DNA from 4 places in the Pseudoalteromonas apostichopi genome. Region 3 is predicted to be linked to each of the others. Evidence: predicted binding sites of a transcription regulator. Region 3 holds the regulator's gene; each other region holds the start of a gene.
The links. Region 3 encodes sigma-54, which starts transcription at its own class of promoters, with help from an activator protein. Its sites were predicted from a motif close to GTTGGCACGNNNNTNGNNT; they were not measured.

Region 1 (8,206 bases), 360 kb from region 3:
GTAGGTGCTGGCAAATAGAGCAAGAGTAAACAGAGCAAAACGAAACATAGCATCACTTTGTGTAGCAAATAGATACTTAGCATGCATGAAATATAATGAGGTGTGCAAGTTTTTTGGGCATAAAAAAACCGCTTAAAAGCGGTTTTTAACAATAAAATGGTGGAGAAGGAGGGATTCGAACCCTCGATAGAGCTACAAACCCTATACTCCCTTAGCAGGGGAGCGCCTTCGGCCACTCGGCCACCTCTCCAGCGCATAATTCTGATTGTAATTTGCTGAAATAAATCAGCAAATAAAAATAAGTGGTGGAGAGATAGGGATTTGAACCCTAGAGGGGCTACAAACCCCTGCCGGTTTTCAAGACCGGTGCATTCGACCACTCTGCCATCTCTCCACGTCGTGATGCGAGAATAATACTTAGCTGAATCGGCTGTGTAAATAGGAAAAAGTTTGTTTGCTTGTTTTTTGAGCGTAAAGAGGGCGTTTTTTTGTAAAAAGGTTTAATTTTTTCTGTTTTTCACTGAAAAGAAGGGGATGGGGCAGTAAACGGAGGAGCTAAAGAAGGATCTTCGTTAGTGGTTGGGTGTTTACTGCACCTAAAAAGTAACCATGGTTGGGGATTACTTATGTTGTACTGCGCCGCCAAGTGCTAACTTTTTGCCGTAGCGATTAAGTTTTGCCAACATTTTAGCTTTGCGGTTTGTTGGTTTTACGGCAACATGAGTTGCAGCGTTTTGGTTTAATGTATTAATTGGGTTCATTACTTTGCTCCGGGTTGTGTTTGGTTGAAAACGTGGGTATTTTGCAATCAAACTGGACAAAAATAAAACGATAAAAATTGAGTCTGCCAGATAACTTTTTCTAATCCGAAAGTGTTTTATTAACATAGGGTTAAGCTTTTGCACTTACTCTTGTTTGCATGGTTATGCAGTTGTGTTTGTAGTGAAGTGCAGGTAAATAAAGGTTTTTAACTTTTTGTATTTTTATTTATGCGTTTTTAAAGTGAGAAAGTGACTAATTATTCAGATTAATATAATTTGAGTGAGCTTGGGTTTTCGCCACGTAAGAAAAGAAGTAACCGTTGATGTTGATAATAATAAAGCCAAGTGACAAAAAAAATCATAAAAACAGTGTTGATTGGCTACTAAACGAATGTAAAAAAAGAGAGATAGAACCAGAGCTATATTTAACTACAGGCAACTTTGAGAATGATTGCGCTGAAATTGCTCTTTTAGCTAGGAGCCAGACTCAAGTTGTGGTAATTGGTGGTGATGGGACTTTGCATTTAGCTGTTAATGCATTAATGACGAGTAGCTGTTCTATTGCGCTAATTCCGGCTGGCACGGGAAATGATTTTGCTCGTGGCTTTGCTTGTCAGCAACAGGCTTGGTATGAGGCTATTTTCAATAGCCGTACTAAGTTAATTGATATTGGCCAAATCAATCAGCGCTATTTTGTTAATGTTGCGGGTATTGGTTTTGACGCTGAAGTGGTCGTCGAATTAAACAAAGCTGGTCATTTTAGCTCGTTTGGTTATACATGGCAGGGCATTAAACAGCTATTTTCATTTCAGGCTCAGCCTCTTCAGGGAAAGTTTAATGGTAAAGCTCTCTCTTACAGTAATTTAGCGACGATTTTTGCCAATCATCACTACTTTGGAGGTGGTTTGAAAATTGCCCCTCAGGCAAAGTTAAACGATGGTCAACTGGACTGTTACTGCATGCCAGCTGGCGGCTTGTTGAAAAACCTGATCAGCTTTTTATATTTACTGCTAGTGAAGCACCACCGCTTGCAAGCACTGGAATATACCCGTTTAACAAGTGCTGAAGTAACCACGAAAGGGTTGGTTATTGAAGCCGATGGTGAGTTTGTGGGTTTTACACCTGCTAAAGTTAAGGTACACAAACAAGCGTTACGTTTTCATGTACCATAAAAAAGCGCCGGCAATATTTGCCAGCGCTTGGTGTTAGAGGCGACATAGTCACTTCTAACTGGGGACGGTGCTTTTTTGTTGCAGGTTACGTGCAGCAAAAAATGCTTTAATTTGTCGAGTTGGAGTCAGCACGATAGCATTACCAAATAACACTAGGCTAAATCCCATAAAGGTGTTCGCTTGCCATTCGAATCCTTCAAATAAGGTACTTAATACCACTGCAACCAGCGGGAATAATACAATGACATAGCTTGCGCGCTCAGGGCCGATATTTTTTAGTAGTGCAAAGTAACAAGCAAATGCGATTACGGTACCAAACACTGCTAAGTACAAGAGCGATATCCAATAACTGGCCGGGGCATTCAATGTAAGCTCAACATCGCTCACTAAAACGTAAGCTGCTAGGCTTAAAGCGCTGTATAACATACCCCAGGCATTGCCCTGAAGTACGCCAATATTGCGCTGAGAATTTCGGACGCTGACCATATTACCCAATGAAGCCACAAAGGTCCCAGATAGCGCAAGTAGTAACCCGACCAACGCACCATTACTCAAGTCGAATTGCTGAATTTGTGGCCAAAACAAACTGGCAATACCTAATACGCCCAATAAAGCGCCAAAGTAAATTCGTTTAGCAATCGGCTTTGCGAAGAATAGTCTGGTATTAATAATGTTCATTAATAGCAACATAGAGAACGCAATTGAGGCCATTGCAGAGCTGAGGTAGTTCTGCGCCCAATACAGTACTAAATAATTTAAACCAAAGTTAAATAAAGCCAATAATGCAAAAAATCCGTGATCACGCAGTGAATATTGCATAGGTAGTTTTTTCGCTAGCACAAAGGTCCACATTAAAATGGCTGCAATGGCAAAACGATAAAATAAAGAGACCTCAACTGCGACATCACCTAGTTGAAACTCAATAGCTAGCCAAGTCGATCCCCAGATCAGCACTGTAGCAAGGTAGAGAGCGGCGCTTTTCATAGTTAGTACCTAAAAATTGAAAGTATGTTCATTTTAATCTGCTTCTGTATACTTAACATATACAGAAAACTAAAAATGCAACCTATACAGTTTGGTGGGCTATGTCACAAGTTATCAGTCGCAGTAACAGTGAGTTCTTATATCAACAAGTTATTCAGCTAGTTAGAGATCTTTGCTTGCAGGGCTCGCTATTACCGGGTGAGAAATTACCTTCGCTCAGAAAAATGGCAGATAAGCTAAACATTAGCATTCCTACGGTAAAACAAGCTTATCAATTACTTGAAGGGCAAGGATTGATTGAAGCGAGAGAAAAGTCTGGGTACTTTTTAAAGTCTTCTCAGTTAAATCAATCTCGGCCAAAGCGAGTCAGGCTTAGTCGAGAGCCAACCACAGTAAACAAGCAAGGATTGATTGAGCAAGTTTATGGTGCCATCCATAAAGCCAATGTGGTGCCATTTGGCATTGCTAACCCAGTAGCCGCAGCTCCGACAGATAAGGCGCTGGCAAGAACAATGCGCCGAGTAATGACACTGGCTGGCGCATCGGCAATTAATTACGGCCCGATGGATGGTTTTGCACCACTTAAAAAACAACTCATTCATCGCTATTTGGACTTTGGCATTGGTGTTGATAGCGATGAGTTAGTGATCACCAATGGTGCCCAAGAGGCGTTGGCTATTGCCCTGAAGTGCGTTGCTAAACCCGGGGATGTTATTGCTATCGAGTCGCCTTGTTATTTTGGCATTATTGAATTAATTGAGAGCTTAGGCTTGAAGGCACTGGAAATACCGCTGTGCCCCGATGAAGGAATATGGCTAGATGACTTGGTTCAAGCACTCGATGAGCATGATATAAAAGCCTGTGTGTTTTCAACCTCATTAAATAACCCAGTTGGCAGTTTTATGCCTGATGCCAAGCGTGAGCAATTAGTGGCACTTTTAGAGCAGCGCGAGGTGGTGCTCATTGAAGATGATGTTTATGGCGACCTACATTTTACAGCTAAGCGTGCCACTCCTGCACAAGCTTATTCAAAAAAGGGGTTAGTGATCACCTGTGCGTCGTTTTCAAAAACAGCCGCACCTAGTTACCGCATAGGTTGGATCATTGCAGGTAAGTTTGCTGAACAAGCAAGGCGACACAAGCGCGCGCTTAGTTGCTCTGCGCCGCTTATAAATCAGTGGACCTTGTATGAGTTTATAGCCAGTGGTGAGTACGACCGTAATATACGCTTGCTAAGACAGCGCTTGAGTACCAACAAAGAGCGTATGATTTGGTGCCTGCAGCAATATATGCCAAGTTGTGCGCGTATTAGTAACCCGCAAGGGGGCTGTGTTATCTGGGTTGATCTTGGTAGCCAATATGATGCGGTAAAACTATTTCATTTGGCACTTGAGGCAGGGATTAGTATTACCCCTGGGTTGATATTCTCAGCGGGTAAAAAGTACCGTAGTTGTTTTCGCTTAAGCTATGGTTTGCCTTGGTCTGAAAGTTTGGAACAGGCGATTAAAACGTTATCGCAACTGACCGTGCTGGCCAAAAAATAAAAAAGCGCAGAGCAAGCTCTGCGCGAAAGGACCAAGTGTTTTGGTTCAGGGATGTTAATTTCTTAACTGGTCAATTACTCTGCGTTCTGTTTAAAAGTAAATAATTGATATTCTTTTAGCTGTGGTACTAGAACCACTAATTCTTGTTCTTTATGAGCGATATCAGCAAAACTGCCACATAATGCATCTGCTCGCTCTTCTAGCTGAGCTGCTTGGGTTTCTACGCGAGCTTCGATTTGTGCGCCCATGTTTTCCATACGTTGCTCAAACTCATCCATGTCGCCACCCGAACCTAAAAGCTCAGAGCCAAGAGCCACTAAAATACTGCCCATCGATTGCATCATGGCTGACTCTACTGCTGATTCGATTTGCTCATCGAATTGATCTTCAAAGTTTTGGCCAAATTTTTCAAAGTTTTGTTGACCCATTGTGAACGCACCTTGTTGGTAGAAAGCGTTTTGCACTTCTACGCTGATATCGTCCATTAATTCTGAAATGTCACTTAGGCCATCAATGTTGAAAGCATTTGATACTTCTTCGATTGCTACGCCGGCTATTTTTACACCATCAAGTGCGATATTAGCTACTTCAGGAAGTTGGCTGCGCAAGCTGTCTGAGTAATCTGCAATTGCTTGCTGTTGTGAAGCATTAAGGGATACGCTTTGGCCATCGATATATAAAGTATGTTGGTCGATGATTTTCATGCTGCGATTATCGGCTGTGTATACTTCTAACTCACTTGGAGTGATACGCACATCATTTATAAATTCGACATCACATTGCTCACCGCTGAATGAAATATTTGTATCATTATCGTTATGAGCCATTGCGCTGGTAGCGATAAATAAAGAACTTAGTAACAATAACTTTTTCATTTTTTTCTTTCCTGTTTGAAATGACATAAAAATATAATCAAATAGGATGCCAAATATTATAAATTCATTTATTTCATTGGTTTATGGTGTTTTAGGGTTTTTATTGGAAGTGCGCGGAATAATTTTTTAACCATTTTTTAGTCAAATTAACTAAAAAATACACATGCATAAATGACTTTTATCGAAACGATAAAAAACTCTCACTTTTCAGAAATCAAATTTAGCGCTATTTATTCACAATATTGACATATGACCTATTTAGCATGGGTGTATGGCTTTATTTTGGTGGTTTTTTAGATACTAAATAACTACTGAGCTTTTTAATCTTTGCCAATTCATCGAGCAAATTTTAATCTCAAGAATTGGTCTCAAACACTTTATGGAGTGGGTTGTGGGTAAGACATTTAGTTATGACGCGCTAGATGACGATTTTGTTGAAGACGAGTACGAAATGGTCGGGCGTAATCAACACGACAAGAAAAAGCAACGCGTTAAGAAGAAGTTGGAAGACTATCTTGAACAAAAACGCTTGCGTAGAAACTTAGGCGATGACGACTTTGATGAGTACTTGAACGACTAAGCATAAATTTAAATAAAGAGGCTATTTGCCTCTTTATTGCTTTAAGGCCTTATTACTTGCTCAAAGCGGCAAGAATGTCTGATTCGAACTGCTCAGGTTTTGTAAGTGGCGCGTATCGTTTAATTGCTTTGCCGTCTTTACCAATTAAAAATTTGGTGAAGTTCCATTTTATTTTGCGGGTAATAAAACCAGGCAGCTCTGATTTTAGATATCTAAACACAGGGTGAGCATGCTCGCCATTTACGTCAACCTTACTCATCATCAAAAAGCTCACACCATAGTTAATTAAGCAGCCTTCTTTTATTTCTTTAGCATCACCAGGTTCTTGTTTACCAAATTGATTACATGGAAAGCCAATTATTACCAAGCCTTGTTCATGGTACTTATCATGAAGTACTTGTAAGCCTTCGTATTGCGGGGTGAAACCGCATTTACTCGCTGTATTTACAACAAGTACGACCTTATTTTCAAAATCAGAAAAATCGACAGTTTGGCCTTGTAGGCTGGTGGCAGAGAGTTGGTGAAATTCGCTCATAATGATAACTTTTTATTATTGTTACACTGATTCTAACTTGCTTGTCATATTTCTAAAAGAGCAAATATTAATCAGCAAATGCATTGGTTAAATGTTCTATTAGTAAACGTACACGAAACGGTAATAGATCTTTTCTTGGGTAGACTAACCAAGATGCGTTATCGCCAACCTGAAACTCTTCAAGAATGCTTACTAATTGCCCATTATTTAAAAAAGGTTCCACGATATCTAACGCTAAATGGGCAATGCCAACTCCTGCTACTGCGGCATTTAAAATAGCCTGCGGGTGGTTGCTACGCCAATTACCATCGATACGAACTTCTTTAATTTGATCGTCAATATTAAATCGCCAGCGCTTTCGCATGGTAATTAAGCAGTTATGCTCAGCAAGGTCATAAGGCGTTTTAAGAGAAGGGTGACTGGCTATGTATTCAGGGCTAGCAACGAGGGTCATGACGCGCTTACATAAAGGGCGTGCAATTAAGTTTGAGTCTTGCATCCTGCCAAAGCGAATGGCTAAATCAAAGCCTTCTTCAACTAAGTTGACATTGCGACTATTAAAGTCGAGATCGACCTCTACCTCAGGGTAGCGTTTTACAAATTCTGCGACTTTGGGGGCGATTTGGTTAGCTACAAACTCGCCCGCACCCGTTATTCTTATTAGTCCTTTTGGTTGGCACTGCTCACCTTGTAATTGATTGTTTGCATCAATTAACTCTTGGCGTATAGCTTTTAACTTAACAGCGTATTCACGCCCTGCATCAGTGAGACTAATTTTACGAGTGGTGCGCTGAAATAGCACAGAACCTAAACGATTTTCAAGTTGTTGTACTTGCCGACTGATATGTGAAGTTGATACTTCCATAGCTTTAGCTGCGTGTGTAAAACTGCCGTGCTCAACAACATATAAAAATTCCTCTAAGCCTTGCCACATTATCTTTACCCTAAGTTTTTCAGTAAATTTAAAGCAGTTTAAGTGGTTTATTATTGCATGTCTGCAAAAGTGATTATTTATTTGCTCCCTTTATCCCTGTATAAAAATAACTACAATAGTTGTGTCACTGATTAATACTCACAAATATAAGGGAGTAAGCATGTTAAATTTTAGCTTTGAGAATCCAACCAAAATTCATTTTGGTGAGCAGCAAATTAAAGAAATTCAAAACGAGATCCCAAAGAATGCCAAGGTACTTGTTACTTATGGTGGCGGCAGCATTAAGAAAAATGGCGTTTATGATCAAGTTAAAGCCGCATTGATTGAACATACTTGGTTTGAATTTGCGGGAATTGAGCCAAATCCAAGCTACCAAACATGCATGAAAGCTGTAGAGCTAGTTAAAGAGCAGCAAATTGACTATATCCTTGCTGTCGGCGGTGGCTCTGTCGTGGACGGAAGTAAATTTATTGCTGCTGCGGCTGAGTTTGCTGGCGAACCATGGGATATTTTAGCAAAAGGTGCTGAAGTGAAATCAGCAGTGGCACTGGGCGTTGTTCTAACACTGCCTGCAACAGGTTCTGAATCAAACACTTTCAGTGTGGTATCAAACTTAGATACTCAAGATAAGTTGCCGTTTGCAAGTGAGTTTGTGCGCCCTCGCTTTGCTGTCTTAGATCCCGCGGTGACATTCTCATTGCCTGAGCGTCAGGTAACTAATGGGATTGTTGATGCGTTTGTGCACACAATGGAGCAATACCTTACTTATGATGTCGGTGCCAAATTACAAGACCGCTTTGCTGAGGGAATTTTAATGACCC
Region 2 (8,206 bases), 520 kb from region 3:
TTTGCCAAAGCTTTTCGTAAGTTGTGCCATCAAAGAGCACATAATCAACTTTATATGCGCGCTTAAAACTGTCATCCTGCCAAAATGCATAGTCGTTATTAATTTTATGGTTGACCGACAAATCACGAATACGACTTAGTAACACATATTGCGAGTTACTTCGGCTAGTGATTTCCTCAAGTAGTGCATTACTATAATCGTATTGCTGAGTGAAAAAGTGATCTACCCTTAGCGGCATGTTGTAATAAGCCGTTGGCTTAGCTGCCATTTGTGTATTGCTTAAGCTATTATATAGGTGTTCACTTATTGCTTTGTTTACGTCAAAAATTTGGCCCATACGAGCTTGCTCGCGATTGGCAAGTTGGCTTTGCGTAACAGCAATAAATTTAGTGTATTGGTTTGCAGGGCACTCTTCTGCTTGAGCAAAGATGTCTAAGCGAAGCGTAATAGCATAGGTGTCGTTATGACGATCTTCGCTGATTAATTCTATTTTCTGGATTTCACCGTGGCTACTTATTTTCAGCTGATCTTGCGTCAAAACCCCGTCAACTAGGGTCTGTACAGAGCTTACTCGAGCGCCAGAAAACACTAACGCCTGAGTAATGGCATCTTTAATGGCGGCAGATTTGGCTTGGCTAGTATCGCCATTTTTTACAACTGCATGGCCTGTAGATTCAAACCACTGCGCTAAACTATTGTTAGAAAACAAAATTGTAAAAGCTAAGCCAAGGCTTTTTAAGCAGGCTATTGTTTTATTGTTCATGCTGACACCTAGCATTAAAACTATTGAATAACCTAAATGAGCAAGGACTGTACCACAGTGGCATTAAACGTGCATATTTGTAGACAAGAGTTTTAAGCGGAAGCAAATTATGCGAGTACTTCTATTAGGTGGGCTAGTTGCCTGCGCAGCATTAACAGGCTGCAGTAGTATTTTTGATAAACATGTAGAATACACTTACATTGAGCCAGATAGCTACCCGGTGCTAAAAGCTGTGGGTTATGCGCCAATAAGTGCTCAGCCTGGCAGTAATGAATCGCAACGTACTCTACTTGCGATTAAAGCCTCAAAGCTTGAAGCTTACCGCGAGCTTGCTGAGCAAGTTTACGGGCAAAGAATTTCCGCAGGCACTACAGTGCAAAACAGCATTGCTCATAATGATCAATTACAAAGCCAAGTACAAGGTGTGATCAAAGGTGCACAGGTTATTAAAACCTATGCAGTAGGGGACACCTACGCAACTGAATTACAGCTTGATATGAAGCGAGTGCACGATTTATACATCGGCGAAGTAAAACCGCGCCAAGTGAAAAAAGTAACATATTATTAGGTGCAACTTAGTCTAGTTGTAACCTATTGGCTTGCCGCATAAGTCCAGCAAATTCTGCAAGCATAAAAAAACGCGATAACTTAGTTATCGCGCTTTTTTAATGAAATAGTATTTAGGCTTTCAAGTTGTGAACGATTTTCTTATCGCCTTGAATAACACTGCCGCCTTGGTCGTAGGTCATCGATGATGGCGCACCGATTATAATATCCTTAAGTTGTTTAACACTCAGCTGTGCTTGATGGGCTGCATGGGCATTAACATCGTTTTTCTTTTTGCAGCTTGATAGTAAAGTGTTAACTTGCTTGATAAGTGAACTCACTTCGTCATCTTGCGAATCATTGTGCGCAACAAGCTTTTGAACTTCTTTATCAATTGTTTGGATTTGTTGTAACAGAGAGATTTTTTGTTGGGCAATACTCTTTAATCCATCGCCACGTTTTGCAGCAATGGCTGTCAATTCATCATCTAACAGCGCAGCAATAGACTCTAAGCACGAAACTTGTTGTGTTAGTTTACTGGCAATTAAATGATTATGATCAGCCATAGACATCAAACTCGAATGCAGCAATGTTCTTTGCTAACTTCTCAGCATCAATTTGGTATTTACCTTCGCTGATTGCTTTTTTCAGCTCAGCTACTTTATTGCTGTCAAAGCCAGATGAATGCTCAGCTTTTTCTTGCAAAGACTTAAGCTGTTTAGCTTGAGGTGTTAAGCTCACAGAATCTGCACTTGCTTTAGGTGCGGCTGACTTTGCAGCAGCTGCATTAGCATTATCTTTTTGTAAATCAAGCTTCTTTTGCTTGGTATTTGTCAACACAGAAGGCTGTTGTTGACCATTATTGACATTGCTTACCATAATTTTGACCTATACATTACCCAACATATGCCTTTATATCGGCGGGCACAGCGGATACTTTAGCATAAATATAAAAAATTAAATATTTACTTGTACAGACTCGACCCCATCCACACGTGCATTTAATACTTTACCTGATTTTTTGTTTTTTACACGTACTAATTCGTCTAACGTGCCATCTTCTAAAGCAATCCCAGTGGTCTTAATTCTTAAACCGCGTAATGAGGCATAAATAGTGACATTATCGCCTTTGCAAACCATACACACCTGACGCATTACAATAGGGCTGCCATCACGCAAGTTACGTTTGCTACGGCTGCCAATAAGTATAGACTCATCTTGTACGTATTGCGTTCTAACAAACTGCTTTGGTTTCATTTCAACACGTAAATGCTCTGGACGAATGACTTCACCACGAGCAAGGTTGGTTGTTACAACAACCACAGGTTCGAGCTCAATTATGCGGACATGGACGTATTGGGTCCAACTATTTAGGTCTTGGCACTTAAGTTGTACTGTTACCTGCCGATTAAAAGGAGGTTCTGTTGGTAACTCTTTGTTTATTGGCGACTCACAAAACCTCTCTGGAATGCGACCATCTAATGGTAAAGCACTTATTTGTGGTTTGGTGTCCAGATCAGGGAGCTGTTCGCTAACAAAATCGATAGCGATTTGTTGAAGTTGCTCGTTATTATAAACTTCTGCCTGCAGTTGTGTTGCAAACAACAGGCTAGTAAGAAAATAAAAAACACTGTATCTTCGGCTTTTTTTTAACAAACTCATATTGTTTCGACTATGCTTATGGTTGAAAACAAGGTATAAATATTTTGCGTCAAAAAACAGACGCTTCGTAACCTTATGTAGCTTTAACACAAAGAAGGCAATTATTGTTCCAGCTCTGATTGTTTATCTTTAGGAGATTGAAATGGCAGGCATTTTAGACTCAGTTAACCAGCGTACTCAGTTGGTTGGGCAAAACCGCCTTGAATTACTATTATTCAAACTCAGAGGGCGACAACGCTTTGGTATCAACGTGTTTAAAGTAAGAGAGGTTTTGCAATGCCCACCACTTACTAACATGCCAAAATCAAATGCGTATATTCGCGGCGTTGCGCACATTCGTGGCCAAACTATCTCTGTTATTGATTTATCGATGGCCGTAGGTGGTCCGGCAATTGAAAATATCAAAGACAGTTTTATCATCATTGCTGAGTACAACCGTTCTGTGCAAGGGTTCTTGGTTGGCGGAGTTGAGCGCATCGTTAATATGAACTGGGAAAAAATAATGCCACCGCCTTCAGGTGCGGGACGTTATTCATACTTAACAGCGGTCACTGAGATTGAAAATGAGTTAGTTGAGATACTTGATGTAGAAAAGATCTTAAACGAAATTTGTCCAGTTAACACTGAAGTGAGTGCTGAAGTGGTTGGTGAGGGTGAAATTCAGCGTGATTTAGGTGAGCGTATTGTCTTTATTGCTGACGATTCAGCGGTAGCTCGAAACCAAGTTAAACGTGCGCTTGAACCGTTAGGTGTACAAACTGAGTTAGCTAAAAACGGCAAAGAAGCATTATTACGTTTACGTGAGATTGCTCAGCTTGATTGTAAAAATGATATTACTGAGCGCGTTGGCTTATTGATATCTGACGTAGAGATGCCGGAAATGGATGGTTATACCTTAACCGCCGAAATTAAAGCAGATCCAAAATTATCACCTCTTCATGTGATCTTGCATACCTCTTTAAGTGGGGTATTTAACCAGGCAATGATTGAAAAAGTAGGTGCCGATGATTTTATTGCAAAATTTAACCCAGATGAATTAGCAACAGCTGTGAAAAAGTGGGTTCATTGTGATTAATTATTTATAGGTGGTATTACTTTGGAAAATAAGCATTTACAACAAAGCGAATACGATCAATTCCGCTCTTTCTTAGAACAACAATGTGGCATCGTGCTTGGTGATAACAAACTTTACTTAGTAAAAAGTCGCCTAGCGCCGCTTATGGCACGTTTTAATGTCGAGTCTTTATCACAGTTGGTAAGTAAAACCTTAAGTCCTCATGAGAGGCAGCTTCGTGCCGCTGTGGTTGATGCGATGACCACCAATGAGACGCTTTGGTTTCGAGACCAATACCCATTTGAGCTATTGAAAACGAAGCTATTCCCTGAACTTAAAGATGTTCGTCGACCATTGAAAATATGGTCAGCGGCAAGTTCATCAGGGCAGGAGCCATACTCTATTGCCATGTCGGTCGCTGAGTTTCAGGCTAAAAACCCTGGCGTATTAAAGATGGGAGCGCAAATAATTGGCACAGACATTTCTAATACCATGCTTGATATGTGTAAGAACGCTGAGTACGACTCGTTAGCCCTTGCTCGTGGTTTGTCGATGGAACGACGTCAGAAGTTCTTTAAGGACAGCGGTAATGGAATGGCTCAGGTTGTTGAACCTATTCGCAAAATGGTGAGCTTTAGACATTTAAACTTACTAGATTCATACGCCTTAATGGGCAAGTTTGACATTATATTTTGTCGTAATGTGTTAATTTACTTCTCACCAGAAGTAAAAGCTAAAATCATTTCGCAATTTGCTCAAGCTTTAAACCCTAAAGGTTATCTATTTTTAGGTGCATCTGAATCAATGGCGGGCCTTAGTGACAGCTTTGATATGGTTCGTTGTAACCCTGGTATTATCTATCAAAAAAAGTAAACTCTCCTTAGCAACCTAGTCCTTAGGTTGCTAAATTTATCTATTTTTCAGTCTGTTATACAAATAAAGCTTACTCCTTATTTTTGGCTTATCTTTTGCATTGTTCACTGCAGAGTCAATTTTTTGGAGATGGTTATGGCTATCAGTTTTGATAAAGCATTTGGAGTTCATCCGCATGCGATGTTGATCCGTTCACAACGCGCTGAGTTATTAGCGACAAATATCGCTAATGCTGATACGCCGGGCTATAAAGCGAAAGACATCGATTTTGCCTCGGCATTAAAAGCGGCAAAAAGCAACCAGCAAGGTGGCAATAGTATGGTAAGAACCGATGCTAAACATATTGCCGGAGGCAGTCGTTTTGTTGGTAATGCAGAAATGTTTCGTACGCCAAATCAAGCAGATACAGGTGATGGCAACTCAGTTGATATACAAGTGGAACGAAACTTGTATGTACAGAACTCATTAGAGTATCAGGCAAGCCTGCAATTTATGAGTAGTAAAATTAAAGGCTTTAAAAAAGCCCTCGGTAGTCAAGGAGCTTAATCATGAGTTTGTATAATGTTTTTGATATTTCAGCAACCGGTATGAGCGCGCAAAATGTCCGCTTAAATACTACTGCAAGTAATATCTCGAATGCGAATTCGATTAGTTCTAGCCAAGATCAGACGTATCGAGCGCGCCATCCTGTTTTTGCTGCAGAGTTGACTAAAGCGTCAGCATCACAAAGCAATCCTCAGGGCTCTTCTGTTGGCGTTAAAGTACTAGGCATTGTAGAGAGTGATAAGCCTCTGCAAATTGAATATAACCCAAACCATCCAAGTGCTGATGAAAATGGTTACATCTATAAGCCTAACGTTAATGTTGTAGAAGAAATGGCAAATATGATTTCTGCCTCTCGCTCTTACCAAACAAATGTGCAAGTTGCTGATGCAGCTAAGCAAATGTTAAGTAAAACACTGTTGCTTGGGCAGCGGTAACCGAGGATAAGTTATGAGTAACGACATCAGCAGTGCGTCATCCACGTATTTAGATAATTTACGTTGGCAAGACAATCAAAATAAAACAGAAGAGAAAGATGATACTTTAACGCAAGAAGACTTCTTCTCACTTTTAACACAACAGTTGTCGTTTCAAGACCCAAGCAAGCCAGCTGATAATGATCAAATGATTGCGCAGATGACGAACTTCACTATGGCTGAGGGTATTTCAAACTTAAACGAGAAGTTTGAATCACTGACTGCTTCAATGACATCAAATTCTGCGTTACAGGCTTCTACCCTTGTTGGTAAGCAAGCATTACTTGAGTCTGACACGATTGATTTTGATGGTGAAAATCTCGCTAAAGGGTCGGTAGTTGCAGAAACTGCCGTTGAGTCTCTAACGTTAAGAATAACAGATTCATCGGGCCAGTTAGTGCGCACAATTGAATTAGGTTCGCAGTCAGCGGGTGCACTTCGTTTTGAATGGGATGGTAAAGATAACGATGGCAATGTACTACCTGAAGGTGAGTATGACATTAGTGCTGAAGGCTTCGTAAATGGAGACTACAGCAGTATGCCAATGGCGACCTTTAAGAATATTGAAAGTGTCAATATTAATGGCGCCAGCGGCATTATCGTAAATACAAAAGAGGGTGCGGTTAGGCTAACTGATATAGCTGAAATCGCATAAGTAAAAAAGGTTTGGGTTAGCTTAGGCTAAGAGATAGGTTAGAGGTGAGTTATGAGCTTCAATATTGCATTAACAGGCTTAGCAGCCGCGCAAAAAGATTTAGACGTTACAGCAAATAACATTGCTAACGTTAATACCACGGGCTTTAAGGAGTCTCGTGCAGAGTTCGCTGATGTGTACGCATCATCAGTATTTAGTTCTGGTAAAACAAAAAATGGTGACGGTGTAAGAACAACAATGGTGGCACAACAATTCCATCAAGGTTCATTATCTTTCACAAATAACTCGCTCGATTTAGCGATTACTGGCGAAGGTTATTTCGCAATGGCGAATGACTTAGGCGCGCAAGACTTTACATATACTCGTGCTGGTGCGTTCAAACTTAATAAAGACAATTTTATTGTGGATGCTAGCGGAAACTACTTACAAGGTTTCCCTGTTGATGAAGCAACGGGTGATACAACTTCTGTTAGTTTAAGCACATCTTCTGCGCTACAAATTCCTGATGCATCAGGTTCTCCACGCGCTACGACCAATGTTTATTCGTCGTTTAACTTAGATTCGCGTGCATTAACGCCAGCAGTTACACCATTTGACCCAGAGACAAGTGCATCGTACAACAGTTCAACATCAACAACGGTGTATGATTCTTTAGGTGAGCCACACATTTTACAGTTCTTCTTTGTTAAAACTGACGCAGCAGTGACTGGTAATGACAATGAATGGCAAGTGTTTGCAACACTTGATGAAAAGCCGTTTGCTGCTAATGGTACTGAGCAAACTGCGTCGCCATATACACCTATTTCAACTTTTCAGTTTGACTCAAGTGGTTTACCTCAAAGCACTGATGGGACTCCAAATACTGATGCTACGTTTAATCCATTAACAATACCTTCAGGCGGTATATCTGGTTTATTATCTAACGGTGCGAGTTTCCCTGATGATGTAAACATCAATTGGCGCGATGAAGCTGGTACAACGAATAAAATACCGACTCAATATGCAAGTAACTTTGAAGTGAAAGCGCTAGAGCAAGATGGTGCGACTGTAGGTCGTCTATCAGGTATTGATATTGGTACAGATGGTAAAATCGTTGCTTCTTACAGTAATGGTGATACTTCATTCTTAGGCCAAGTGGCAATGGTGCGCTTTTCTAATTCACAAGGTTTACAGCAAGTGGGTAACACGGCATGGAAGAAAAGCTTAACCTCTGGTGAGCCAATTGCCGGTGAACCAGGTTCAGGTACATTAGGTTCAATTAACTCATCAGCTCTTGAGCAGTCAAACGTCAACTTAACAAGTGAACTTGTTGATTTGATCAGTGCTCAACGTAACTTCCAAGCAAATTCACGTGCATTAGAAGTTAACTCAACACTACAACAAAACATCCTACAGATCCGTTAATCTAAACGGCTCTGAGCTTAATCCGACACGAAGGCTGCTCCCTCTATTGGCAGCCTTTTTTCATTTTTACCATCCTATTTATGCGTCAATTTTACTTTGGCACTTTTATTGCATTTCTTTAGTTATCGTATTTTTAGTGAGTCAATGTTATGGACAAAATGGTCTACATTGCCATGTCGGGTGCAAAGCAAAGTTTGCGAGGTCTTGAACTCAAGGCGAACAATCTTGCT
Region 3 (8,206 bases):
ATGTTATGCACGCAGGCGATGCCACCCCAATCGTTAACGAAACGCAAAGCATTAAAGATGCGTTAATTGAAATGTCAGCCAAGGGCCTTGGTATGACTGCGGTAATAGGTGCAGACAAAAAGTTAGCCGGATTATTCACCGATGGTGATTTACGCCGTATTTTAGAGCAGCGCATTGATATCCATAGTACTGCTATTAGTCAAGTGATGACTCGTTCATGTACTACTGCGCGCCCTGACATGCTTGCAGCTGAGGCATTGAACATTATGGAACGTAAACGTATCAATGGTTTAATTGTGGTAGATCATAGTAATACGCCTATTGGTGCCCTTAATATGCAAGACCTATTAAAAGCAGGAGTTCTTTAAGCAATGACATTCGCCGAGCTTTACCAGCCTCTTAGCCCTGATGTGAGTCAGCGCGCACAAAAAGTAAAATTGCTAATCTGCGATATTGATGGTGTTTTTTCTGATGGCCGAATTTATTTAGGCAATGATGGCGAAGAACTTAAAGCATTCAATACAAAAGATGGCTTTGGTATTAAAGCGCTCATAAATAGTGGTTTTGAAGTGGCAGTCATTACTGGCCGCCATTCACAAATAGTTCAGCAGCGAATGACTAGCCTAACAGTTCAGCACATTTATCAGGGACAAGAAGATAAGCTAATTGCTTATCAAGAGTTAAAGGATAAACTGGGGCTAACTGATGAGCAAATTGCCTATATTGGTGATGATGGTCCAGACTTACCAGTAATGGAAAAAGTAGGGTTTGCTGTTGCTGTTAACGACGCACACCCACTAATTAAAAAGCTGGCTCATTACACCACATTATTACCAGGTGGCTTTGGAGCCGTGCGTGAATTAACTGATTTACTGATGTTAGAAAACGGTAAGCCGTTAACTAGCGATGGAACCAGCGCATGAATATAGCCCGTATTTTACTGAGTGTTGTTTTTGTTTGTTGCATGGTGTGGTTGTGGTATCCGTACTTTAATCAATCAGCAGACACAATAACTAGTGAAGACGAGATCATTGCAACGCCTGATTACACTGCGGTGGCGTTAAAGCAAACTGCTTATGACGAGCAAGGAAAAATCAGTCATAAAGTAGCTGCGGCTAAAATGGAGTTGTATCAACAATTAGGGTTTACCTTTTTTGAGCAACCTGTATTTACTATTTATGGCGACCAGCAGGTTTGGCAAGTAAAAGCCAAAGAAGCCACTTTATACGAAAATGATCAGCTGATTTTTGAAGGGGATGTAGTTGCTAAAAACTTAACCCATAACGGTATGATCGAAGATATAAAAGCAGAAAACATTAATGTCGACATTAATAAAATGACCATGTTTTCAAAGCAACCTGTAACACTAACAGGACCGAATTTAAAGATTACCGGTAAAGGCTTAAAAGCCGATTTAAAAACCGAAATTGTTGAGTTAACTAACCATACACGAACCATATACTATGACCAATAAACTGAAGAAATTACTCCTGATCCCAAGCTTATTGATTGCGTTTTCCGGCACCGCTGCCGAGCAAACTGGCGCACAAATTAGCATTAGCTCAGATCGCCAAGTTGGTAAACTAAAAGATGGCGTTGGCATATTTGAAGGTAACGTAGAGATCGTGCATGGTAATCGTCGTATTACAGCAGAACGTCTTGAAGCACACGGCGGTGATACCGAAGGTACAGTAGAGCTAATTATTGCAACAGGCAAACCAGCTTACTTCGAAGAAAAACAAACGGATGGTTCCGTAATGAGCGCCAGTGCTGAAGAAGTTCGTTATGATGTTGCGAAACGCTTCTTAACCTTAAACGGTGAAGCTGAAGTTACCCAAGCTGGTCAAAAAGTAACAGCGAAAAGCATTACCTATGATATGGCTCAGCAGCTTATCAGTGCTGAAAAAGACGAAAACTCATCAGATCGTGTACACACTATTTTAGTACCTGTTGAAAATAAAAAAGACAATAAAGGCCAACCATGAGCACATTAAAAGCAGAGCTTTTAGCTAAGAGCTACAAAGGCCGCCAAGTGGTTAAAAATGTCGGTCTGGAAGTTGAAGCTGGCAGTATTGTTGGCTTGCTTGGCCCAAATGGTGCTGGTAAAACCACGACTTTTTACATGATTGTAGGCCTAGTTCCGAGCGACAAAGGTAAAATTAGCATCGATGATAACGATATTACCCTTTTGCCAATGCACAGCCGTGCGAGGTTGGGTATTGGTTATCTACCGCAAGAATCTTCGATTTTTCGAAAGTTAACAGTTTACCAAAACTTGATGGCTATTTTAGAGACTCGTAAAGATCTAAATAAAACCACGCGGGAAGAAACTCTAAATAGCTTATTAGATGAATTTAGCATCCAACACATCCGTGATAGTCAAGGTATGGCGCTATCTGGTGGTGAACGTCGCCGCGTTGAAATTGCTCGCGCATTAGCCGCTAATCCTAAATTTATCCTTTTAGATGAGCCTTTTGCTGGTGTTGATCCAATTTCAGTGTTAGATATAAAGAAAATTATTGAGCACCTAAAAAATCGTGGTATTGGTGTACTAATTACTGACCATAATGTTCGAGAAACCCTTGATGTTTGTGAAAAAGCCTACATTGTTTCTCATGGGGAGCTAATTGCATCAGGCACACCTGAGCACGTATTAGCTGACCAAACTGTACGCGATGTTTATCTAGGCGAGCAATTTAGGCTGTAACCATTACGCCACCGACTAGAGCATCTGCTAGACTTATAACAATGACAATAAATCGATAATAACTTAACTGTCTTTGCACAGTTATCGATAACTTAAAAAAAGGATTGTTAGGGATACATGAGGCAATCATTACAGCTGCGCATGGGCCAGCAACTTACAATGACTCCACAACTGCAACAAGCTATTCGTTTGTTGCAGCTCAGTACATTGGATCTCCAACAAGAAATTCAAGAGGCGCTAGATAGTAACCCTTTACTTGAAGTGGAAGAAGCGGATTACAACGAAGAAAGCATCGGCAAAAATGAGCAAAAAGCTGAATCTGACGATGTGCAAGTCAGCGCTTCTGCAGACGAAGCACCTAGCGAATATGAACAAGAAAGCAGTGATGCTCTAAATAAAGACACTGTAAGTGACGATTTAGCCATGGATGTTACATGGGATGAGTACATGAGTGCCGCTCCATCAACATCATCAGGGCCAATGCCAGAAGATGAATCTATTTATCAAGGTGCATCGACCGAAACCCTTCACGAATACCTTATGTGGCAATTACAGCTCACTCCCTTTAGTCCGACTGATGAAGCGATTGCTGTGGCAATTGTTGAGGCTATCGATGACTCTGGTATTTTAACGGTAAGCTGTGAAGATATCGTCGAGAGCTTTAATCAAAATAGTGATGAAGAAGAAATCGAACTTGATGAAGTCGAAGCGGTCCTAAAGAGAATTCAATTGTTTGATCCTGTCGGTATTGGGGCGCGTAGTTTACAGGAATGCCTGTGTATTCAACTTCGCCAATTCGATGCAAACACGCCATATTTAGCTGAAACTAAAATGGTTTTATCTGAGCATATCGAATTATTAGCGAGTCGCGACTATCGAACTTTGATGAAAAAGACTAAGCTTAAAGAAAATGAGCTTAAAGAAGTAATGACGCTAATTCACAGCTTAAACCCTAAGCCTGCGGATAGCATAGTACGCGAAGAGTCTGAGTACGTCATACCTGATGTATCAGTGAAAAAAGTAAAAGGTCGCTGGGTGGTTGAGTTAAACCCAGATAGTATGCCAAAGATTAGAGTGAACAGCCAATATGCGGCTATGTCTCGCTCTGTTAAATCAAGTAGCGACAGCCAATTTATTCGCTCTCACTTACAAGAAGCAAAGTGGTTTATTAAGAGCTTAGAAAGCCGTAACGATACACTATTAAAAGTGACCAACTGTATCGTTCAACAACAACAAGCTTTCTTTGAGCATGGCCCAGAAGCAATGAAGCCGATGGTGCTAAATGATGTTGCTGAAATGGTCGAAATGCATGAATCGACGATTTCACGAGTAACAACGCAAAAATATATGCATACCCCTAGGGGTATTTTTGAGTTGAAATATTTCTTCTCAAGCCATGTCAGCACTGAAAATGGTGGTGAGTGTTCTTCAACAGCAATACGCGCTTTAATCAAGAAGTTAGTCGCTGCAGAAAACTCGGCTAAACCATTGAGTGATAGCAAAATTGCAGATATATTGGCTGAGCAAGGAATTAAAGTAGCTAGACGTACAATTGCAAAATATCGTGAGTCTCTAGCAATACCTCCGTCTAATCAGCGTAAGAGTTTGATTTAGACGTTTTACATAGAAGGAAAAATGCTTATGCAACTAAATTTAACTGGTCGTCATGTAGAAATCACTGATTCATTAAGAGACTATGTAAACACCAAGTTTGCGAAACTAGAAAGGCATTTTGACCATATTAATAATGTTCATGTCATTCTAGATGTAGAAAAATTAAGCCAAAAAGCAGAAGCAACTTTACATGTAAACGGAGGCGAATTGTTCGCTTCTACAGAACATCAAGATATGTACGCAGCCATTGACTCGTTGATCGATAAGCTTGATCGCCAAGTCATTAAACACAAAGAGAAATTAGCTCGACATTAAATTATGAAACTAAGTTCACTTACTAATCAGGACTGCAGCAAAGCTGCGGTCCTTTTTAATAGCAAAAAAAGAATTCTTGAATATATCAGCGAACTGGCTCACCAGCAGCTTCCTCATTTATCTCAACAAGATATCCTAAATGCTTTACTCAACCGAGAGAAGCTAGGTAGCACCGGTATTGGCCGAGGTATTGCTATTCCACATGGCCGAATGAGTGGCGCCGATGAACCTCAGGCGTTTGTCATAGTGAGTGAATCCCCAATCAATTTTGATGCAATTGATAATCGCCCTGTTGACATTTTCGTAGCACTCATCGTACCAGATGGTGACTCTCAGCTTCATCTAAAGACCTTATCAACAATTGCTGATAGACTTAAAGATAAAGAGTTTTGTAAACAGCTGCGTAGTGCTACTACCGATCAGCAACTGTTTCAGGTTATATCAGCAGAGGCATAAATGGAATTAATCATTATCAGCGGTCGCTCAGGCTCAGGTAAATCGGTCGCTTTACGAGTACTTGAAGACTTAGGTTATTATTGCGTTGATAATATTCCAGTCAATTTACTGCCTTCGCTCGTGCGTAGCGTATCAGATAACTACGATAAAATAGCGGTCAGTATTGATGTGCGTAACCTTCCAAAAGAGCAGCAAGAATTTAATGATATTCTTGAGTACCTTCCTGGTTTCGCAAATCCAACACTTTTTTACTTAGACAGTGATGACCAAACCCTGATAAAACGCTTTTCAGAGACTCGTCGTTTACACCCATTATCCATTGATTCTTTGCCACTTGATCTGGCTATTAAACAAGAAAAAGTCTTACTCGATGTGTTGATCACTCGTGCTGATTTTATGATTGATACCACAGATCTCAGTGTTCATCAGTTAGCAGAATCAATTCGCGAAAAGATTTTGGGTAAAAAGGATAAAAAACTGATTATCACTTTTATGTCTTTCGGCTTTAAACACGGTATTCCAAAAGAAGCTGATTACGTATTTGATGCACGTTTTTTACCTAACCCACACTGGGAACCTGATTTAAAGCCGCTAACGGGTCTAGATCAACCAGTAAAAGATTACTTAGCTAGCCACAGCATAGTGCAAAAGTTCACATGGCAAATTCAAACATTTGTACAAACATGGCTACCACATTTAGAGCGTAACAACCGAAGTTACCTTACCATTGCCATTGGTTGTACTGGTGGCCAACATCGCTCTGTTTATTTAGCGCAAACAATTGGTGAGAGTTTTGCTAAAAGCCATGACAATGTAAAAATTCGCCACCGTGAACAAGACATTTAATTAGGCACTATTATAATGCGCGCTGAAGATACCTTTTTAATTCAAAACAAACTCGGCTTACATGCTCGCGCAGCCACTGTTTTAGCCCAATTAGCACTACAATTTGATGCTAAAATTACGCTTTATCAAGACGATAAAGAAGCTGAAGGTGACAGCGTATTGGCGTTAATGCTACTTGAAAGCAGTCAAGGTAAAGAAGTTAGAGTCGTTTGTGAAGGCCCTGATGCTGATGCAGCATTAACTGCAATCGGTGAATTAATCGCACAGCGCTTTCACGAGCAAGAATAGCATTTGCTAAGCCTTCAAGATTTACGGTAAACTTAATTAGGATATTTGAAATTCCCTTTAAATATCCTACTTTTATATCGCTCGCTTTTCTAAGTTGCAAAACTCTTAATAAATTTATCACAGTGCGACGATATCTCTGCAAATACACCACAAAGCAACTATGCTGTATTTGCTCAGCCTATATAAACTTTTTTCAGTTGTAAGGACGCCAATGCCAGAAGCCTTTGAACAAGATTACCCACTACAACAACTCAAACAAGTGACCAAGTCACTCAATAGTGGTCAATTTGTTCAAGTGCGCGGTATGTTAGCCAAAACGGCGCCTTGTGATACAGCCCTTTTACTTGAGTCTTCTCCCCATAAAATTCGTCGTATGCTTTGGCAGCTGGTTGATCCAGATGTGCGTGGTGATGTTCTAGAAGAACTGTCTGAAGATGTACGTCTTGGTATTATTGCGCAGATGGAACCTGAGCATATTGCTGCCGCCACCGAGGACATGGACGACGATGACTTAGGTGAGGTTTTACGTAGCCTTCCTGATACCGTATATCAAGACGTAGTTAGTGCAATGGACTCGCAAGATAGAGAAAGGGCTACTCAGGCACTTTCTTATCAAGAGCGCTCTGCCGGTGCCTTGATGAACAGCGATACGGTAACAATTCGCCCAGATGTTACTTTAGATGTAGTGCTACGCTATTTACGCCTACGAGGTGAGCTACCAGAAGGCACTGATGACTTATACGTTGTTGATAAGCATAACTGCTTCCTAGGAGCACTTTCGTTAACTACACTGCTGACAAGCCCATCTGATAAAATTGTTCGCGATTTAATGGATGAAGATTGTGAGTCTATACTTATTTCAATGGATGAAAGTGATGTAGCACAACTTTTCGAACGTCATAACTGGATTTCAGCCCCGGTTGTTGATGACAACGCACACTTGCTAGGTCGTATTACCATCGATGATATCGTTGACGTAATCCGCGAAGATGCTGAACATAGCATGCTAAGCCTCGCTGGTCTTGATGACGAAGAAGATACCTTTGCGCCAGTGCTAAAAAGTTCGCAACGTCGCTCTATTTGGCTTGGAGTTAACTTATTAACCGCATTGCTAGCAGCAATTGTGGCAAGCTTTTTTGAAAATACCTTAGCAATTTTGCCTATTTTGGCAGTACTCAATGGTATCGTACCTTCAATGGGTGGCGTTGCAGGCAGTCAAACTTTAACACTGGTTATTCGTGGTATAGCCGTTGGCCATATTAATCAAACTAACCAACGCTTCTTATTACTCAAGGAATTAGCGATTGGCGCACTGAATGGCGTTATTTGGTCGATATTAATTGCCGGTGTTGTTGCCCTATGGCAATGGGACTTTAAGCTCGGTGCAGTATTAGCCTTTGCAATGTTTATGAACCTGGTTGCTGCAGGTATTGCGGGTGCAAGCATTCCATTAATTCTCAAGAAAATGAAAATTGACCCTGCCCTCGCTGGCAGTGTGGTACTCACAACCGTTACCGATATTGTCGGTATCTTTGCCTTCTTAGGTACTGCAACGTGGTTATTAATCTAATCTGAAAACGGCCCTTTAAGGGCCGTATTTATTTCTATTTACTTGCACGCTGCTTATTTTTACCAACTCTTGGTTTAGTATTGGCCTTTTTAAACTGGCTAAAACCGGTATGACGAGTCAGTGCCGCGCGGCCTTTACCGCCCTTCCCTTTAGCTGCTTTCTCGTTGCGGCCTTCTTCAGGTACCAAACAGTTTGGCCCCTTACCGATTAGATTCGCTTTGCCCATTTTTCTTAGCGCTTCACGGATCATCGGCCAACCAGCAGGATCATGGTAACGTAAAATCGCTTTGTGTAAACGACGCTGGCGGGCGCCTTTTGGTACAGGCACTTGCTCAGTGTTATTTTTAATATTGCGTAACGAGTTCATCTCAGTATGATAAATCGTCGTTGCGTTGGCCATTGGCGACGGA
Region 4 (8,206 bases), 1.4 Mb from region 3:
AACTACCTAAATCAGAGCCTTTACCGCGCGATGAGCTAGCTAAGTTTAAACCAATTGCTGATAACTTCTTAGCGCAATTACAGCGTAATAGAGAGTTACAACTAGCGTTAAATAAGTAGCTAAGTAAACATAATAAAGCCGCTTCAATTGAAGCGGCTTTTTCGTTTCTGAGACAATTCAAGATAAAACGGTTATGGCGTTATCAAACTAAACTTATTGCCGACTCTATTCATACCTTAAATTAAACACGCTCATTACCGATACAATTATTATCTTAATAATACATAGATAAGCTGAATAATTAGCGAAATCATCACTAGTGGCCAAATATACTTTGCATATTTAGTTGCGCCATCAAGCCCCATTTTAGACTGATACTTTTCAAGTAGCGGTATTAGAATAACCAAGGCAACAAAAAGGCAGAGTAAGATAATAAAAATATTCATGATGGCTTCCTTACACAAGAATCATTTAACTACCTAGTCTATAGACAAAAAAAAGCGCAGTAAAATTACTGCGCCAGTCGGTTGGAAGTAAATCGACTTAGCCAACAATAGCTAACAGAATACCTGCTGCAACGGCACTTCCTAATACCCCTGCTACGTTTGGCCCCATGGCATGCATTAACAAGAAGTTATGCGGGTTGCTCTCAAGACCAACCTTATTAACCACACGTGCTGCCATTGGTACCGCTGATACACCTGCTGCGCCCACTAATGGGTTGATTGGCGATTTAGAGATCTTATTAAGCCCTTTTGCCATAAACACACCTGAAGCTGTACCTATCGCAAAGGCCAAAGCACCTAACACCAAAATACCTATTGTTTCTACGGTTAAGAACTTATCTGCCGCAAGCTTTGAGCCCACCGCTAAGCCTAAGAAAATGGTGGTAATGTTGATGATTTCGTTTTGTGCACTATTACTTAAACGATCAACCACGCCCGATTCACGCATCAAGTTACCCAAGCAAAACATACCTACCAGAGGTGTTGCAGCTGGTAAAAACAAGATGGTTAAACTCAACACCATTAACGGGAAAACAATTTTCTCTTTCTTCGATACAGTACGAAGTTGCGGCATTTGAATTTCACGCTCTTCTTGTGTTGTTAGTGCACGCATAATTGGCGGCTGAATAATTGGCACCAATGCCATGTATGAATAAGCCGCAACTGCGATTGCACCAAGTAAATCAGGCGCTAACTTAGATGCTAAGAAAATAGCTGTTGGACCATCTGCACCACCAATTATGGCAATCGCAGATGCATCTTGTAGTGTAAATTCAAAGCCAGGAATAAAGTTAAGTAGTATTGCACCAAATAGAGTAGCAAAAATACCAAACTGTGCAGCCGCACCTAACAACAACATACGAGGGTTTGCTATCAAGGCACTAAAGTCTGTAAGCGCACCAACCCCCATGAAGATCAAAAGTGGGAACACCCCAGAATCAATCCCGATGTGGTACACATAATAAAGTAACCCACCCGGCTCAGATAACCCGGCCACAGGGATATTCGTTAAAATAGCCCCAAAGCCAATAGGTAATAACAACAGTGGCTCAAAGTTACGTGCAATTGCTAAATAAAGTAACAAGCAACCAACCGCAATCATGATCAATGCCGCAAAGGTAAAATTAGCAATACCCGTGGCATGCCAGAGGTTTAAAACACCATCCATCCTCTGCCTCTCCTATGCTAGCGCGATTAGCGCATCGCCAGTGGCAACAGAGTCACCCTCAGCTACTAATACTTCTGCAATTGTACCTGAGTGTACGGCGCGAACTTCTGTTTCCATTTTCATCGCTTCCATGATAATAACCACATCACCTTCATTTACTGTTTGGCCTGGTTTCACTTTCACTTTGAAAATATTACCAGCCAACGGCGCATTGAGTGTTTCGCCTGCTGACGCTGAAGCAGACTGAGGAATTAATTCACTGTCTTTTAAAGTTACTTCTTTAAGCTCACCACCTTGTGCTACGACGACATCGTAAACTTTACCATCAACTTTAACGCTGTATTGCTCCGCTTTTACAGGGCTTGAAGAAGCAGGTTTGCTTTCAGACTTGGCAACTTCACCTGTTGGAATTGCTTCAAACGCATCTGGGTTGTTGCGGTTTTTAATAAATTTAAGGCCTATTTGTGGGAATAATGCATATGTAAGTACATCATCAATCACGTCATCAGCAAGTTCTAAACCTTGCTCTTTGGCTTCACTTAATAACTCAGCTTCAAGTTTCTCAAGCTCAGGCTCTAATTTATCTGCAGGACGACAAGTAATTGCCTCTGCGCCTTCTAGCACTCGTTCTTGCAGCTCTTTATTCATAGGTGCAGGAGTGGCACCATATTCACCTTTGAGCACGCCCGCAGTTTCTTTAGTAATGGTTTTGTAACGCTCGCCAGTTAATACGTTAAGTACCGCTTGGGTACCTACAATTTGCGAGGTTGGCGTAACCAAAGGAATAAAACCTAAGTCTTCACGAACACGTGGGATCTCAAGTAATACTTGATCAAGCTTATCAGCCGCGCCTTGTTCTTTAAGCTGGTTTTCCATGTTAGTTAACATGCCGCCAGGTACCTGAGCTAATAAGATGCGACCATCAACGCCTTTTAAGCTACCTTCAAAAGCAGCATATTTCTTACGTACATCACGGAAGTAAGCTGCAATTTCTTCTAATTGGTTTAAATCAAGGCCAGTATCTCGCTCTGTGCCTTCGACAATTGAAACTATTGTCTCCGTCGCGCTATGACCATAAGTCATACTCATTGACGAAATCGCCGTATCAAGCATATCAATACCTGCATCGATTGCTTTTTGATAAGTTGCAGTGCTTAAGCCAGTAGTAGCATGGCATTGCATCGCAATAGGAATAGACACGGTTTCTTTTAGGCCTTTGATCAACTGCTCACAATCATATGGCTTTAATAAACCTGCCATATCTTTAATACAAATCGAATGACAGCCAAGCTCTTCAAGCTGTTTTGCGAGTTTCAGCCACATATCAAGTGTATGTACAGGACTTACTGTGTATGAAATTGTACCTTGAGCGTGAGCTCCCACTTTAACAGCTGCTTTAATAGCAGTTTCAAGGTTTCGTACATCGTTCATCGCATCGAAAATACGAAATACATCAACACCATTTTTGTGTGCTCGCTCGACAAACTTTTCGACCACATCATCAGCATAATGACGGTAGCCTAAAAGGTTTTGTCCACGAAGTAACATTTGCTGCTTAGTGTTTGGCATTGCAGCCTTTAGTTCGCGAATACGTTGCCAAGGATCTTCACCTAAATAACGGATACACGAGTCAAACGTTGCACCCCCCCATGATTCAATTGACCAATAACCCGCATTGTCGAGTTTTTCGGCTATGGGTAGCATGTCGTCTAAGCGCATACGCGTTGCCAAAAGAGACTGGTGTGCGTCACGCAATACTAATTCGGTTAATTTTAATTTAGCCATGTTCGAGCTGCCCCGTTATTTTTGTTTATTTCGAAATTGAGCGATTGCAGCGCTTATTGCTGCAATATGTGCCTGAGGCACACCCTGTTGAGGTTGAATTTTTGCTGTTCGCGTAGGTTCTGCACTTGCTGGATCATCAAATCGACCCACTAGTTTTGACATTAAAGTGACTGCTGTAATCAGAATAGTCAGAAAAACAAACACGCCTACCATGCCTGTTACCATCAAACTGGCCGCAGTGGTGAGTAATCCACCTATATCCATACGACTCCCCTCGCTTACTTAAAATAAAAAGTTATTTTTGTTAAATAATTATGCACCAATAATAACAAACCAAAATCATTTGTATAGCACCATTGTAAATTGGTAAAACCAATTAATTTTAAAATAACATGCCGCACATATAATTAACACCCTACATTTCCATCATTCAAAGCCTCGATATAGATGATATAAATAGTCGATATAGCCATAAGTTATATGTTCAGCTATTAACTAAAAACCAGAAAGCGTCTAAAAACCACACACAACAAGGTGTTAGACTTTACCAACCAATAAAAAGTTAAATTGGTCTTACCAATACTGTGGCAATCTGATGTTTTCCTCATGCAACTCAATATGAAAAAATATCACTATGAATAACTTACATGCTTACTCGTAAATGTTACCAAGTGATGAACATCTACCAGCATCACAAATAAAGGTAAACCATTGAAATAAAACAAGTAAAACATCTGGCACAGAACTCGCTTCAGTTACATCGAACTTTAGAAAATTTAAATAGCCAAGGAGACCATTATGTTACGCTGGACCATTACTTTTTTAGTTATCGCGTTAATCGCAGCAGTGTTAGGTTTTGGTGGTATCGCAGGAGCCGCTGCAGGCATCGCTAAAATTATCTTTTTTATATTTTTAGTACTACTAGTTATTTCACTGGTATCTGGAGCTCTTAGAGGTAACGCCCCTAAGTAGTTATAAGCAAATAACCACTTAATTTATTTTATTTACAAGGAATTTCGTTATGAAAAATTCAACTTTGAAAGCCGCTACTATCGCTCTATTTTCAGGTCTATTCATCATGGGTTGTGAAGATAACTCGGCAGAAGATGCAGGTGAGCGTATTGATGAAGCAATTACTGATACACAAAATGCTGTTGAAGACGCATGTGAAGAAGTAAAAGAAGGTGTTAACGCAGAAGAAACTAACTGCTAATCACAACACTTTATGAAGAAAGCGGCCAAGTGTCGCTTTTTTTGTGTATGCAAGTTAGCAAGTTAGCAAGTTAGCAAGTTAGCAAGTTAGCAAGTTAGCAAGTTAGCAAGTTAGCAAGTTAGCAAGTTAGCAAGTTAGCAAGTTAGCAAGTTAGCAAGTTAGCAAGTTAGCAAGTTAGCAAGTTAGCAAGTTAGCAAGTTAGCAAGTTAGCAAGTTAGCAAGTTAGCAAGTTAGCAAGTCTAGGCTGCCTGCTGCTTGTGTCAAGGAGCTTGCTAACTTTACTCTTTCCCCCAGAAACTCGCTAATTTGTTAGGTTTCGCTCCGCTCTACCCTACGCCACGTAGGTCGTTATTTATGGCGACACGTGTTTTATCACACATACGTGACGGGCTAAAGCCCGACTTACAGCCGCATAAATTGAGAGAATCGCGCGAAATAAATTTCACGCCTACGCGGGGTAAACCCGCAGCTACCTTAAGCTCGTAACTTTACTCTTTCCCCTAGAAACTCGCTAACTTGTTGGGTTTCACTTACAACCCGTTGTGAGGGGCTCGTTTGTCGTTACACTCGCTATATGCCACTTCCCATCAACAAAGCTCACTTTTGCTACATCACTCACAGCAAAATCACCAGGTACATTCAAGCGTGTTAAGTTACTTGCTAACTGTTGTTTACAGTATGGACCTGTATCACCATGCATCACTAACACAGGCTTATTGGTGTGCTTTGCGAAGTCACTGATGGCATCACGGTATACTTTAAAAGCATCACAGTTTGAGCGCTGTGATTCACTACAAACTGGTTTACTGGTCGGGTGGTAAATATCAGCCTGAAAGCCAAACACATACGCCTTAGCATCTTGCTGAATGAGTGCTTGTTTTAACCAAATTAAATTGTACTTATCACGTTTGTCGGCTGCATCAAGTGCTGCGCTTTTGTCACTTTTTAAAATTTGCGAGCGACCATTAAAAGTACCTGGTATATGTAAGGTGCGAAACTCAATGCCATCGAATTGCCAACGAGCATTCTCTAGCATTTCAGCTTGTGTTACATAACCCTGTAACTGTTTTGCTTTTTGTCTATAAGCATCGTCGAACATTAAGCCTTTAACAAAACTTAGCCGTTCGAGCTCATCGAATTGAGGAGTTAATGTGACGCGGTCGCAATCTGTCCACTCATTATCACCTGGGGTGTAAATAAAAGGCTGCGTAGTCAGCGATGTTAATAACGCCTTATTAGTTTGCAAAAGCTTATTCGTGCAAGCAAGCGCTCCTGATTTCATGTCGCCAAGGTGCATTAAAAAGCCATGGGGTGTTGCAGCGATTGCCTTAGTAATTTTTCCGTCATTTGCGAGATTAATTTCATCAATCGGGGTGTATGGCATATCGCCCATAACTAAAAAAGTATTTGAAGTCATTGCAAGCGCTAATGACATTGAACTAACAAACATACAACTTACCCCTAAAAATACAGATACCTTAAGCTCTCATAATGACAACTAAATGAAAACCAACTGCGGCAGTTTTTTTCTATCAATGTTAAACTGCTGCCAGTCGAATAAGTGAGTCTGAGAATGACATTAAGTACAAATTACACACTAGATAAACCGTATTATTACGAATGCTTTGATGAGTCTTTACCTTATTCATCACAAGCCAAGCCTAAATACCCGCTGTTGGCATTGTTAATAACCTTAGGCTTATTAGCTTTTTATCAATTAGAGAACCATTATCTGGGCAGCTTTATGATTATGCTTGCTGTCGTTGAGTGTTTATCGTTTTATTACAAGCGCCCATGGTGGGTCGCAAGACAAATGATGAGCCGAGCATCAGGTAGCGAAGTGACCATCATCTTTGATGATGAAGGAGTGAAGGCCGAAAACCCATATAAAAGCTACCAATTAAGCTGGCAACAAATTAGTGAGATTATTGAAACTGAACGAGGTTATATTTTAAAGGCGCAGCGCGGTATGCAATATATTTCTAAACAAGCGCTAAATGATGAAATAACAGCTGAACTAAATAAAAGAGCCACTCAATGAGTGGCTCTTAAAAATATCTATCGCTGATTAAACATTGCCCGGATTTGGGTTAGATTTCTCTGCTTGGATTCGCATGTAGATTTCTTCACGATGTACTGATACATCTTTAGGTGCATTTACACCAATGCGAACTTGATTTCCTTTAACACCAAGAACAGTAACTGTTACTTCGTCACCGATCATAAGGGTTTCACCTACTCTACGAGTTAGTATTAGCATTCTCTTGCTCCCATGTTCCAAAAAATTAAAAGATTCCGCGTCAAAAACATTCTAATGAAATCTAGACTTAAAAGTAAGTAAAAACTCTAGATCTTATTCATTTTCAGTTAAAAAAACTTTGTGTAGTGCACGTACAGCCAGTTCTAAATATTTTTCATCAATTAAAACTGATATCTTTATTTCTGATGTCGACACAAGCATCACTTTGATGTTTTCTTCGCCAAGCGCATTAAAAAATAAGCTTGCCACACCAGAGTGAGATTTCATCCCTACACCTACTGCAGACACTTTGGCAACATTGCTGACCCCTTTAATAGATTCTGCGCTGATACCATCTTGGTTTTTGGTCAGAATTTCGAGTGCTTGCTCAAAATCATTCGTGTGCACAGTAAAAGCATAGTCTATTTTTTCAAAGTTATGATTAACTTGATTAATCATATCTATTTCGATGCCGAATTCTGCGAAAAGTTTCAATATTTTTGCAAGGTTTTCCGTCCCTTGGTGCACGCCATTGACGTAAATCAAACTTTCGTCACGATTAAAGGCGATACCCGACACAATGTTTGCTTGCACATCCGGTTCCTCAAAACTGATCAAGGTTCCTTGATCCGGGTTAAAACTCGATAACACTCTGAGCGGTATATTGTATTTTCCTGCGGCTTCGACACTGCGAATATGCAGAACCTTAGCCCCAAGACTGGCCATTTCAAGCATCTCTTCGAAGGTAACATGGCTCATACGTCGCGCATTTGGTTCAATACGCGGATCAGTGGTGTATACCCCATCAACATCGGTGTAAATTTGACATTCATCCGCATTGACAGCACCTGCAATCTCAACCGCAGAAGTATCTGTACCACCGCGACCGAGCGTGGTGATATTACCTTCAATATCGCGCCCCTGAAAGCCTGCAATTATGGCAATACGGTTATGCTCAAGCTCATGCTTTAGACGAGTCGCAGCAACCTCTTCAATACGCGCTTTACCAAACATATTGTCGGTGCGAATATTAACCTGATCGGCAAGTAAGCTTACCGCTGAATGACCACGTTTAATGATAGCCATTGCCAATAAAGAGACTGAGACTTGCTCACCTGTGGTCAGCAATACATCAAGCTCACGAGCGCTAGGTCGAGAATCGATTTGTTTAGCGAGTTCAATAAGACGGTTAGTTTCTCCCGACATAGCCGAAAGCACTACCACAACTTGGTGGCCTTGTTGCTTAGTTTTTACAACAAGGTCGGCGACGGCCTCAATTCGCTCTATTGAGCCAA

Region 1: a site for sigma-54 is predicted at 5,372-5,390, ahead of QUE86_RS08090 (YggN family protein). Genes of this name have one in related genera too.
Region 2: a site for sigma-54 is predicted at 4,981-4,999, ahead of flgB (flagellar basal body rod protein FlgB). Genes of this name have one in related genera too.
Region 4: a site for sigma-54 is predicted at 4,193-4,211, ahead of QUE86_RS03600 (DUF1328 domain-containing protein). Genes of this name have one in related genera too.

What each region holds. Positions count from the first base shown of each region.
Region 1 is NZ_AP028065.1:1,809,727-1,817,932, forward strand. It holds gene QUE86_RS08055 (DUF4124 domain-containing protein) at 1-48, opposite strand, end outside; tRNA gene QUE86_RS08060 (tRNA-Ser) at 158-250, opposite strand; tRNA gene QUE86_RS08065 (tRNA-Ser) at 304-394, opposite strand; gene QUE86_RS08070 (hypothetical protein) at 621-761, opposite strand; gene QUE86_RS08075 (diacylglycerol/lipid kinase family protein) at 1,085-1,933, shown strand; gene QUE86_RS08080 (DMT family transporter) at 1,988-2,917, opposite strand; gene QUE86_RS08085 (aminotransferase-like domain-containing protein) at 3,019-4,461, shown strand; gene QUE86_RS08090 (YggN family protein) at 4,536-5,336, opposite strand; gene QUE86_RS08095 (PA3496 family putative envelope integrity protein) at 5,728-5,916, shown strand; gene QUE86_RS08100 (glutathione peroxidase) at 5,969-6,451, opposite strand; gene QUE86_RS08105 (LysR family transcriptional regulator) at 6,519-7,385, opposite strand; gene QUE86_RS08110 (iron-containing alcohol dehydrogenase) at 7,546-8,206, shown strand, end outside.
Region 2 is NZ_AP028065.1:2,690,972-2,699,177, forward strand. It holds gene QUE86_RS12155 (flagellar assembly protein FlgT) at 1-763, opposite strand, end outside; gene QUE86_RS12160 (LPP20 family lipoprotein) at 873-1,331, shown strand; gene flgN (flagellar protein FlgN) at 1,444-1,875, opposite strand; gene flgM (flagellar biosynthesis anti-sigma factor FlgM) at 1,868-2,188, opposite strand; gene flgA (flagellar basal body P-ring formation chaperone FlgA) at 2,267-2,971, opposite strand; gene QUE86_RS12180 (chemotaxis protein) at 3,114-4,046, shown strand; gene QUE86_RS12185 (CheR family methyltransferase) at 4,068-4,898, shown strand; gene flgB (flagellar basal body rod protein FlgB) at 5,034-5,444, shown strand; gene flgC (flagellar basal body rod protein FlgC) at 5,447-5,878, shown strand; gene QUE86_RS12200 (flagellar hook assembly protein FlgD) at 5,892-6,572, shown strand; gene flgE (flagellar hook protein FlgE) at 6,624-7,976, shown strand; gene QUE86_RS12210 (flagellar basal body rod protein FlgF) at 8,126-8,206, shown strand, end outside.
Region 3 is NZ_AP028065.1:2,169,217-2,177,422, reverse strand. It holds gene QUE86_RS09795 (KpsF/GutQ family sugar-phosphate isomerase) at 1-368, shown strand, start outside; gene kdsC (3-deoxy-manno-octulosonate-8-phosphatase KdsC) at 372-923, shown strand; gene lptC (LPS export ABC transporter periplasmic protein LptC) at 920-1,474, shown strand; gene lptA (lipopolysaccharide transport periplasmic protein LptA) at 1,464-1,985, shown strand; gene lptB (LPS export ABC transporter ATP-binding protein) at 1,982-2,707, shown strand; gene QUE86_RS09770 (RNA polymerase factor sigma-54) at 2,825-4,321, shown strand; gene hpf (ribosome hibernation promoting factor) at 4,349-4,636, shown strand; gene ptsN (PTS IIA-like nitrogen regulatory protein PtsN) at 4,640-5,092, shown strand; gene rapZ (RNase adapter RapZ) at 5,093-5,938, shown strand; gene QUE86_RS09750 (HPr family phosphocarrier protein) at 5,954-6,226, shown strand; gene mgtE (magnesium transporter) at 6,438-7,796, shown strand; gene QUE86_RS09740 (YgiQ family radical SAM protein) at 7,831-8,206, opposite strand, start outside.
Region 4 is NZ_AP028065.1:802,958-811,163, forward strand. It holds gene QUE86_RS03575 (peptidoglycan DD-metalloendopeptidase family protein) at 1-119, shown strand, start outside; gene QUE86_RS03580 (hypothetical protein) at 270-446, opposite strand; gene QUE86_RS03585 (sodium ion-translocating decarboxylase subunit beta) at 544-1,674, opposite strand; gene oadA (sodium-extruding oxaloacetate decarboxylase subunit alpha) at 1,687-3,459, opposite strand; gene QUE86_RS03595 (OadG family protein) at 3,475-3,723, opposite strand; gene QUE86_RS03600 (DUF1328 domain-containing protein) at 4,258-4,431, shown strand; gene QUE86_RS03605 (hypothetical protein) at 4,481-4,672, shown strand; gene QUE86_RS03610 (hypothetical protein) at 5,199-6,122, opposite strand; gene QUE86_RS03615 (YcxB family protein) at 6,246-6,713, shown strand; gene csrA (carbon storage regulator CsrA) at 6,741-6,932, opposite strand; gene QUE86_RS03625 (aspartate kinase) at 7,026-8,206, opposite strand, start outside.